DNA from 3 places in the Peribacillus aracenensis genome. Region 1 is predicted to be linked to each of the others. Evidence: riboswitches for the same ligand, from Rfam matches in the RefSeq annotation. Region 1 holds a riboswitch; each other region holds the start of a gene.

Region 1 (3,287 bases):
AGGACCACCCACATAGCCATCCAGAACATATTGAAAGGCATCCCTAATACATATGGTTCTATTTTATTAACAAAAGGTAGAAATCCTAGTATGCCTATAAAAGGAACTAGAGTAAGGATATATATAATCTTCATTAAACAAACCCCTCCGTTTTAAATAAGTGAAACGTCCATCAATGGGGTTTATTCTTCAAGGCCACTGATGGCTGGGTGAAGCAAATCGGGAAGGAAAATTCATGCAAGACGGATTTACCTTCTTTTAAAAAGGTCCGATGATATATAATAGCTTACACTATTTTGATATAAAATTTAATGCAATTAGCTGATATATTTTAGCAAAAACACGCCAATTGCCTATTCTTGATCTGTTTCATGGACGGATAAAGCCTTGAATCGAATCGAATTCAAGGCTTTTTTTCCTTTAGCTATATTTTTTTCGATAGTTATATAGTATCACCAAGAGTATGAACCAGATTGGGGTCAAAAGCAGTGATAGTCGTGTAGCTTCAGCGAATAGCATAACAATAAGGATGAATAGGAATAATCCTAAAATAGCGTAATTGACAAAGGGTGTAAAAGGAGCCTTGAAAGTCGATTGAGCTCTTAGATCAGGCCTTGTTTTCGAATATTTGATATGGGAGATCAAGATGATGCTCCATACCCAAATGAAACAGATGGCACTGATGGTCGTCACCACGGTAAACGCCTGTTCCGGTATCAGCTTGCTCAATAATGCCCCTATTGATACAACGATGGTGGATGTTAATAAGGCATTGCTTGGAACAGCCTGTTTATTTAATTTTTCCAGTTTAGCAGGGGCTTCGCCATTCCTGCTTAACGTATAGAGTATCCGGCTTGTTGAAAATAAACCACTGTTGCATGCAGAAGCAGCGGATGTCAACACGACGAAGTTGATGATTCCTGCAGCGACAGGAATGCCGATTAACGCAAAGACCTCTACAAATGGGCTGCTCGAGGCATTAAGTTGTGTCCATGGGTTGACACAGAGAATGACGAATAGGGCACCAACATAGAAAAGTAAAATCCGGACAGGGATTTTATTGATGGCAGAGGGAATGTTCTTTTTCGGGTTCGCCGTTTCCGCTGCGGAGACCCCGACCAATTCGACACCGACAAATGAGAATACGACCAACTGTAAAGATAATAGGAATCCGGAAATGCCATTGGGGAACATGCCCCCATGATTCCATAGGTTCGTTACGGAAACCGTTCCGGTATTGGTATTGAAACCGATGATCAAAAGAATGACTCCTACGACGATCAAGGTAATGATCGTGATTACTTTAATGATGGCAAACCAAAATTCCAATTCGCCAAATAACTTAACGGTCAATAGGTTCAATCCTAACAGAATGACTAGGCATATTAGAGCCGGAATCCATTGAGGGATATCGAACCAATATTGTATATAGACACCGACAGCTATGATATCGGCCATTGCGGTCATGATCCAACAGAACCAATATGTCCAACCTGTCACGAATCCAGCCCATGGACCGACATATTCGGTTGCAAATTCAGTGAATGATGCATAACCTGCATTGGATAATAGCAATTCGCCCAGCGCCCTCATCACAAAAAACAAGGCAATCCCTATTATCAGATAGGAGAATATAATGGAAGGCCCAGCCAATTGTATGGCTTTTCCGGATCCTAAAAATAAACCGGTGCCAATGGTTCCTCCTATTGCAATCAGTTGTACATGTCGATTTTTTAAATCTCTTTTTAATTCCTGTTTAGCCAATTCTTGCGCCCCCGTTTTTTATAGTCTTGTTAGTGAATGATTTCAACCTGCATGGTCTTGGAGAGAGGGGCGTGATTTTTTGCCCTGCTTGCCTATTCCATTGGTTTTCAAGAGTGTAGTTTTAAGTCCAATCACAAATTGGACAATAAAAAAAGAGATTGGATAATACCAATCTCTTAAAGGGTTCAGAATAACAATTCTATCATTCGTTACTCTTCTGTCCTTTTGCCTGAGATTGTGAATCCTTCGGCGCTGCATCTTGTACAGTCTCTCCAGAAGCTGCTCCTGCTATAGTGTCATCCATAGCATTCATCGCTTGCTTGTATGCGGTTGTGAAGAAATGTCTGTCAGTGTTAATCTTCCACTGTTGGATCATTCATTATGCTTATAAAATAATATTGGAATTCTATCATCTATTTTTCGGTAGGTCAACAAATTTTTTTGAAATGAAACCGGCATTATGTGCAGATTAATGGTGGCCTGTATTAACTTAAGGTTTAAGCAGAAGTGATTGTTTTCTACACTTTTTGAATTATCACTATTATAAAATACTGAACATCATTTTTTTAAAATGATATTTTTAAATTAAAAAGTCGACAAGATATTATTGGTAACTGTTTTTTTCAAAAATACAATTGTACTTTTACAGAATATTTACTATTATAAAATAAGAAAACATAATTGAAGTGTTATGTAATATTGATTACGATAAAGCATTTCTAATTAAAAGAGAGTGTTCGTGGCAAGGATGGAAAAGCATTACCGATATTGCATCTGGGGGAGTTAATCATGTCGAACAAGGAATTAAAGAGAGGGCTGGAATCAAGACATATTCAAATGATAGCTTTAGGCGGAACCATTGGGGTCGGGTTATTTATGGGTTCTGCGAGCACGATCAAATGGACCGGGCCCTCTGTTATGCTTGCTTATGCAATCGCAGGTATTTTTATATTTTTCATCATGCGTTCCATGGGTGAGATGCTATATTTAGAACCGACTACAGGTTCTTTTGCAACCTTTGCAAGCAGTTATATACATCCCTTGGCAGGTTATATGACTGCTTGGAGCAATTGGTTTCAGTGGGTAATTGTCGGAATGTCCGAAATCATCGCGGTTGGGTTGTATATGCAATATTGGTTCCCGGAGTTACCTGCTTGGATACCAGGTGTGGTCGCCATGATCATCTTGGGGGCAGCAAACCTCATTTCCGTTAAATCCTTCGGGGAATTTGAATTTTGGTTTGCACTAATAAAAATCATAACCATCATATTGATGATCATTGCCGGCCTTGGCCTTATCTTCTTTGGAATAGGGAATGGCGGGGATGCAATCGGATTATCGAATCTTTGGGCAAATGGCGGCTTCTTTACGGGAGGCTGGACAGGATTCTTCTTCGCTCTCTCCCTTGTCGTGGCTTCCTATCAAGGCGTTGAGCTTATCGGCATAACAGCCGGGGAAGCGAAAAATCCAACGAAGACCGTAACAAAAGCAATCCAAACAATCATATGGCGCATTTTAATTTT
Region 2 (3,287 bases), on a different contig from region 1:
ATTTCTTTCAATGGCTCGATGCGGCCAAAAAAGTTCGGATATTGCACAATCACTCCTGCAATGTCATCATTCGCCAATTCCCTTAAAGCAGCTAAATCCGTCACACCGTCTTTATAAGGAATTTCGACCACTTCCACCCGTTGCCCTTTCGCATATGTCTTCACAACTTCCCTTGATTCAGGATGAACGGTTCCTGAAATGAGAATCTTCTTGCGCCGCGTCTGGCCTGAAGCAAGCATGGCTGCTTCGGCTAGCGCCGTCCCGCCATCATACATGGAAGAGTTAGCTACATCCATTCCCGTCAATTCGCATATCATCGTTTGATATTCAAAGATCGCCTGAAGCTCGCCCTGTGAAATTTCTGGCTGATACGGTGTATAAGCCGTATAAAACTCTGAACGGGATAAAACATGATCGACGATGACCGGTGCGTAATGATCATAGACACCCGCACCAAGGAAGGAAGCATAGTTTTTAAGGTCCGCATTCTTGGCAGCAAGCCTTGATAATTCTTTCATTAATGCAGGTTCCGATTTAGCAGGCTTAATATCGTATTCTCCTTGAAAACGAACGCTTTCAGGGATATCATTGAAAAGTTCTTGAGCAGAAGATACCCCTATCACTTCCAGCATTTCTTGTTTATCTTGCTCTGTCATAGGTAAATAACGATGTTTCATCTAATGACCATTCCCCTCTATTTACGTGGTTTTTTATAAAAAGGTGTTTGTATGATAACGGCTTTCAAACGCTTGGAACGGATTTCCACTTCGACTTCCGCATCCAGTACCGAAAATTCCTTATCGATAAGTACCAATCCCACGTTTTTCTTCAACGTGGGTGATTGGGTACCGGTCGTGACCTCACCAATGACTTTATCACCGCTGTAGATCTTATACCCATGACGCGGAATGCCACGGTCAATCATTTCAATTCCCACAAGCTTGCGGGGAGCTCCATTCTCCTTTTGCTCAGCAAGAACGGCTTTCCCGAAAAAATCCACTTCCTTATCCACTTTCACTGCAAAACCAATACCGGCCTCTATCGGGGTGATGTCCGCTGAAAGCTCTTGCCCATACAGCGGCAGTTTCGCTTCAAAACGCAGTGTATCACGAGCACCTAAACCAATCGGCTGAACCCCCTCTTCCTTTCCGGCTTCCATAATCGCCTTCCAAAGGGCAGGACCATTTTCACTGTCACTATATATCTCAAAACCATCTTCACCAGTGTATCCAGTACGGGATACCAACGTGGAGATACCGTTAATCAGGACGTTTTCCTTGAACTTGAAAAATCCAATTTCACTTAAGTCAGTATTTCCCGATAGTTTTTGTAATATCTTTTCTGCAGATGGTCCTTGAAGTGCCAGCTGTGTATAGTCACTCGATACATTCGTAATTTGGACATCTTCCATTAAATTAGCTTGAAGCCAATTGAAATCTTTTTCTGTATTCGCTGCATTGACCACGAGCAGATAGTCATCCTCTGCCCTTTTATACACGATAAGATCATCAACCGTGCCTCCGTTTTCATAACACATGGCGTTATATTGGGCACCGCCCTGCTGCAGCTTTGATATATCATTAGTCAGCATCTTCTGTAAAAAGGAAAGGCTCCCAGGACCCTTAACATCGACTTCCCCCATATGGGAAACATCGAATAACCCCGCTTTTGTACGTACGGCTTCATGTTCGTCCTTAATACCCGAAAATTGGACAGGAAGTTCCCAGCCGCCAAAATCGATCGTTTTACCTCCGTATTCACGATAAACCTCAAATAGTGGTGTTCTTTTTAAATTGGTCAAAAAATGACCCCCTTCAGATTTTTTTAAAAAATTAATTGGCTTCATTATCAAAAGCTTCTTGTCATTTCGCATCAGGTATATCCTGATTCATGATGTGAAAAAAGCACAAAAAAGGACAGAGAAAGCCCATTTGAGCTTTTTCTCTGTCCTGAAACCTGAAAGTTTACCTATGTAATAGGTTTTCCCCTTTGGTGGCCGTCCCAAAACGGGCGGCGCTCTCCAGAGTTGCGTCCAATAAGAGTTCTTTTGCCTGAGAGATTCACTGCTAAGTTTGCTCCTTCGGCGCTACATCCGTAGTCTCTCCCCTTATCTTCACCCGCATATGAATGGTTCGCCAATGAAAGGAAGCGAAATAGCCCCAAGCATCGGTAAAACCTTTGAGCATCATGTAATGCATTCTCTGCCAATTCTCCTAAAACTTCAGAAACCGTTTGAGTGTCTCCTTCAGTAATCTTGGATAAATTAAGAGCCTATAGCCCATACTAAGAAAACGCGAACTGCAAAATAGATGTACAAAGATTCTTTGTAGCGTTTGGAAATTGAATTTTCTAAATATACTTATATCCTACCCTAAGAAACTTATCTCTGCAATATCTTTTGAAGAGAAATATTTTTCTTACTTCACATACGAAATGTTCGGGTTTTGACCCTTTATTAAGGAAATTATGATTTAAGAGGGAGTTATTTCTATGAAAATCAATATATCCTTCAATTCTGAATGGAATGACGAGCTTCTGCAAAAAATGGAAAATGACGGTCCATGGGGAAATTGGGATCTTTATAAGTTGGCGGTTCAAATGGAGGAAAATCTTATCATCCCTGATTTTGAAGGTTTACAGGCGCCCAAGCACCTTCCGCAGTTAACCCCGCTTCCCCATCAATTGGAAGCAGCGAAGCAAGTGGTGGAAAAGATGAATGGAAAGGCCATTTTAGCTGATGAGGTGGGGCTCGGAAAAACAATTGAAGCAGGCTTGATCCTAAAAGAGTATATGATTAGGGGCCTTGTAAAAAAAGTATTGATCCTTGTTCCAGCCTCCCTTGTCACACAATGGGCTTTTGAATTGAATACCAAGTTTCATATACCTGCAGTCGTTCAGAGAAAAAGTTATGTTTGGGAATCCTGTGATGTAGTCATTTCATCCATCGATACAGCGAAACGCGCTCCACATCGAGATATCATTTTCACTCAGGAATATGACTTCATCATTATTGATGAGGCTCATAAACTTAAAAATAATAAGACGAAGAACTATAAATTCGTCCAAAATCTGAAAAAGAAATTTTGTTTACTCCTGACAGCCACTCCGATTCAAAATAAAGTCGAGGAGATTTTTCACCTCGTTTCGTTATTGAAACCGGGCCACTTGGGAAATGCTTCGCTCTTTTCGGAAAAGTATAAAGGGAAAGGCCGCAACATCATTGAAGATGAACACCTAAAGGAACTGGTCAATACTGTCATGATTCGAAACCGGCGGGCCGATACTGG
Region 3 (3,287 bases), on a different contig from region 1:
GTCTGGGACATTTTTTCCACTTTTTGATTGTAAACTTTTATTTCTTCTTTCTTTGACTTCGGAAGCTTTGAAAAATCCATTTTCTTTAATGTCTCTTCATCAAGCGGCTCATCTATAATTATTTCTTCGATTTCAATAATTTCCTCTGCTTGGAACCATTTTTTCATCTTATTTAGCCATTTCAAAACTATCACTCTTTCTACATCTGTAGTTATGTAACTAATTCTACCAGTTATTTTAAAAATATCGAGAAAATTTAAGCTGAATTGGGATTGGCATCTATTTTTTTATCGCATTCCTGCTAACTTTACGAAGTTCGCAGAACTCCTATCCTATTAAACCCCTTCTGGAATGAGTTTAAACCTATCAATTGCGAATGAACATTAGCCCCTAGTCTACTATTTAAATAAAACACCGCTGTTAAATCGCGTTTACAAAGAGATTAAGTTTTCGTGCAGCCTTGGAAGCAGACTGGCCAATTCATTGCAACATCCTTCATGATACCGCCGGCGGCATTCAAATACATGCCGCAACCCATAAAACACCGTTCGTTAATACCGAACGGTGTTTTGTGGGTTTCTGCGTTTTTTTTTGCAAACAAAGACCAAAGAAGACTATTTCCATTCATAAAAACTGCATACAACCTGCGCCACTGATTTGGAGGCGATCAAAAGGGCATCTTCATCAATGTCGAATTTAGGATGGTGATTGAAATAGGCCTTTTCCACCCCTTTCGGTTTACAGCCAATGTAAAAGAAGCAGCCAGGAATCTTTTCTGCATAATACGAAAAATCTTCCGAACCTGAGAAAACCGGAAATTCCACAACATTCTTAACATCTTTGTCATTCATGCTTTCCAGGCTATTTTTCACGAATCCAGTCAGTTCAGGGTCATTATATAACGGAGGATAATCGGGCACATATGTAAGCTCGCACTGAACATCAAATTCCGTTTCTATCCCTTTAACGATCCGGTGGATTTCCTTATCGATCAGCTGCTGGGTCTCTGCCGTCATATAACGGACATCCCCTTCAATTTCTATACGATCTTTAATGACATTAAAGCTTCCCTTTCCATCGAAGGAGCCGATTGTGACTACTCCCATATCAAAAGGGTTCAAGCGGCGGCTGATTACGGTTTGTACGGCTGTCACGAAATGGGCGCCTGCCACAATCATTAGCCATATGCGGGGAGGAACCATGGCCGCCCACACCCTTTATGGCTAATTTGAAATAGGTCCGTCCAGCCATCGAATAGCCGCTGCGATACCCGACGACCCCTGCTGGATGCGAGGGGAATAAATGAATTCCAAAGACAGCGTCCAGTTCATCCAAAACCCCCGATTCCATGATGCTCTTTGCTCCACCAGGAGGTGTTTCTTCTGCATGTTGATGAATTATTTTGATCGTACCTGATAGGGAATCCTTCAGCTCAATGATGCAGTCTGCCAGTACCAATAAATAAGCGGTATGCCCATCGTGTCCGCAGGCATGCATGACACCTTCATTTTTTGAACGGAACGGGACCTCCGCTTCTTCTGTAATCGGCAGTGCATCGAAATCGGCACGGAGACCAATCGTTTTCCCTGGTTTCCCGCCTTCGATCGTCACGATGATCCCTAATCCATTTCCTGCATTCGTTTGAATCGATACATCTTTCCCGTTATAAAAATCAATGATATATTTTGCCGTTTTCTCTTCTTTGAAGGATAGCTCCGGATTCTCGTGTAAATGACGGCGGATTTGAACCATTTCCTCTTTACGGGCTTCCAGCATGTTCATTAATTTGCTTTTCACATTCACGATTATTCTCCCCCATTATTTTAAGTTGATTGGCATATTAGTAGGTTCCATGTTCGCTGCAAACCTTTTGTATGCATAATGCCCAATTAAAAAAGGACAGAGAAGGGTTGCGCAAACCTGCCGCTCCCTTCTCTGTCCTTTCACCTGAGAATTCAACTCCATTTTGGTCGTGGAGATTTCCCCGTTGACGGCACACTTCCTGCGCGCTGTCCAGAGTTGCGTCCAGCTGCGGTTCCATTTACCTGAGAGATTTGCTCCAAGGGATATTTTTGGAACTTGCTCCCCCGGCGGCTCAATGCTTTGCACTTTCCCACAACGTTCATACGCTCGTTCTATCGTTTTATTCTGTATTTTCAAAATATTACAATTTAATTATCGCCGATAAAAAAATAAATATCAACTCTAAGGGTCATAAACTCTATTAAACTTTAAAAGGACCGATGTCAGATGCTGACACGGTCCTTTTATGATTCAATATATCATTGTTCACGCTTTTTGTTTTTACCCATAATGAAGATGGGCTCCAACTCATTTTCTTCGTAAAGAAATGATAGAGCCGTTATCGGAACATGCCCGCTGGCAAAGAAGCTCATCGCCATTTGAGCAAGAATATCATAGCCCGTATCATTCTTCACATCGGCAATGATGATGACATCCTGATGGGGAATGGCAACAGCCATGGTTCCCTCGACCTTGTCCTTCATTTCCCGAAGCCATGAATCATTCAGGATCCTGCTGGCATCATACCCATCATTCGTGTTCAAAAAATAAAATGCATTACCTGCAACGATATCCGACTTCATTTCAGTGGAAAGGGAACGGGCATTGAAAAGGGCAATTTCACGGATCCTGTCACCCTGCCAATTTTCCCGTTGAATCATCTTTTCATCTATAAGACGGTAGGTTTTCCCTAAATCAAGGGCATAAAAAATCCGGGTTTCAGCCGTATGCTCATCGAATAAAAATGGATTTCCTTCTTCCGATTCCATTGGAAAGGAGGTCGAGCGGATGACTGGGAAAATGAATTTCTCCTTGCCTTCCATGCTGTGTACTCCCCCCATCACATTCAGGGCCTCTTCCACGTAATAGATAATTTCATCGATGGCCTTTTCCTGTACGTTTTCATAGTTAGCAAGTACAGGAGGCAACTCGATGGTGATCCCCTTCCCGGTCTTCACATTTTCCACCCGTAACGTATCTTGCTTGCTATCGAATTTGAATGTGCGATTTTCATCTTTTAAACGTTCTTTCAGGATATTTTTCAGCTTCGTGCTGTCCATTTTCATGACTGACCCTCCTCTTCATTGAAAAATCCCCAGCGAGAAGGGGAAATTAATTATAGTGATTGAATGAATTCCTCAATTTGTTCTTGCGTTTTGCGATCCTTGCTCACGAATCTGCCTAACTCTACACCATTATCATACGCGATGAAACTTGGTATGCCGAATACATCATTCGCCGCACACACATCGATGAATTCATCA

Evidence for each region. A riboswitch is a leader RNA that binds a small molecule or an ion and turns the genes downstream of it on or off. The one in region 1 is predicted to bind glycine.
Region 2: linked by a shared signal. The riboswitch ahead of gcvT (glycine cleavage system aminomethyltransferase GcvT) and the one ahead of N0M92_RS19745 (amino acid permease) in region 1 are both predicted to bind glycine.
Region 3: linked by a shared signal. The riboswitch ahead of N0M92_RS09350 (amidohydrolase) and the one ahead of N0M92_RS19745 (amino acid permease) in region 1 are both predicted to bind glycine.

What each region holds. Positions count from the first base shown of each region.
Region 1 is NZ_JANZMJ010000022.1:68,089-71,375, reverse strand. It holds gene N0M92_RS19750 (DUF3311 domain-containing protein) at 1-134, opposite strand, end outside; gene N0M92_RS19745 (amino acid permease) at 421-1,764, opposite strand; glycine riboswitch at 1,972-2,050, opposite strand; gene N0M92_RS19740 (amino acid permease) at 2,554-3,287, shown strand, end outside.
Region 2 is NZ_JANZMJ010000003.1:111,813-115,099, forward strand. It holds gene gcvPA (aminomethyl-transferring glycine dehydrogenase subunit GcvPA) at 1-677, opposite strand, end outside; gene gcvT (glycine cleavage system aminomethyltransferase GcvT) at 695-1,801, opposite strand; glycine riboswitch at 1,943-2,026, opposite strand; glycine riboswitch at 2,030-2,117, opposite strand; gene N0M92_RS04755 (DEAD/DEAH box helicase) at 2,491-3,287, shown strand, end outside.
Region 3 is NZ_JANZMJ010000007.1:23,068-26,354, forward strand. It holds gene N0M92_RS09345 (DNA translocase FtsK) at 1-185, opposite strand, end outside; partial or broken gene N0M92_RS09350 (amidohydrolase) at 615-1,797, opposite strand; glycine riboswitch at 2,023-2,126, opposite strand; gene N0M92_RS09355 (DUF1444 domain-containing protein) at 2,283-3,089, opposite strand; gene N0M92_RS09360 (thioredoxin family protein) at 3,140-3,287, opposite strand, start outside.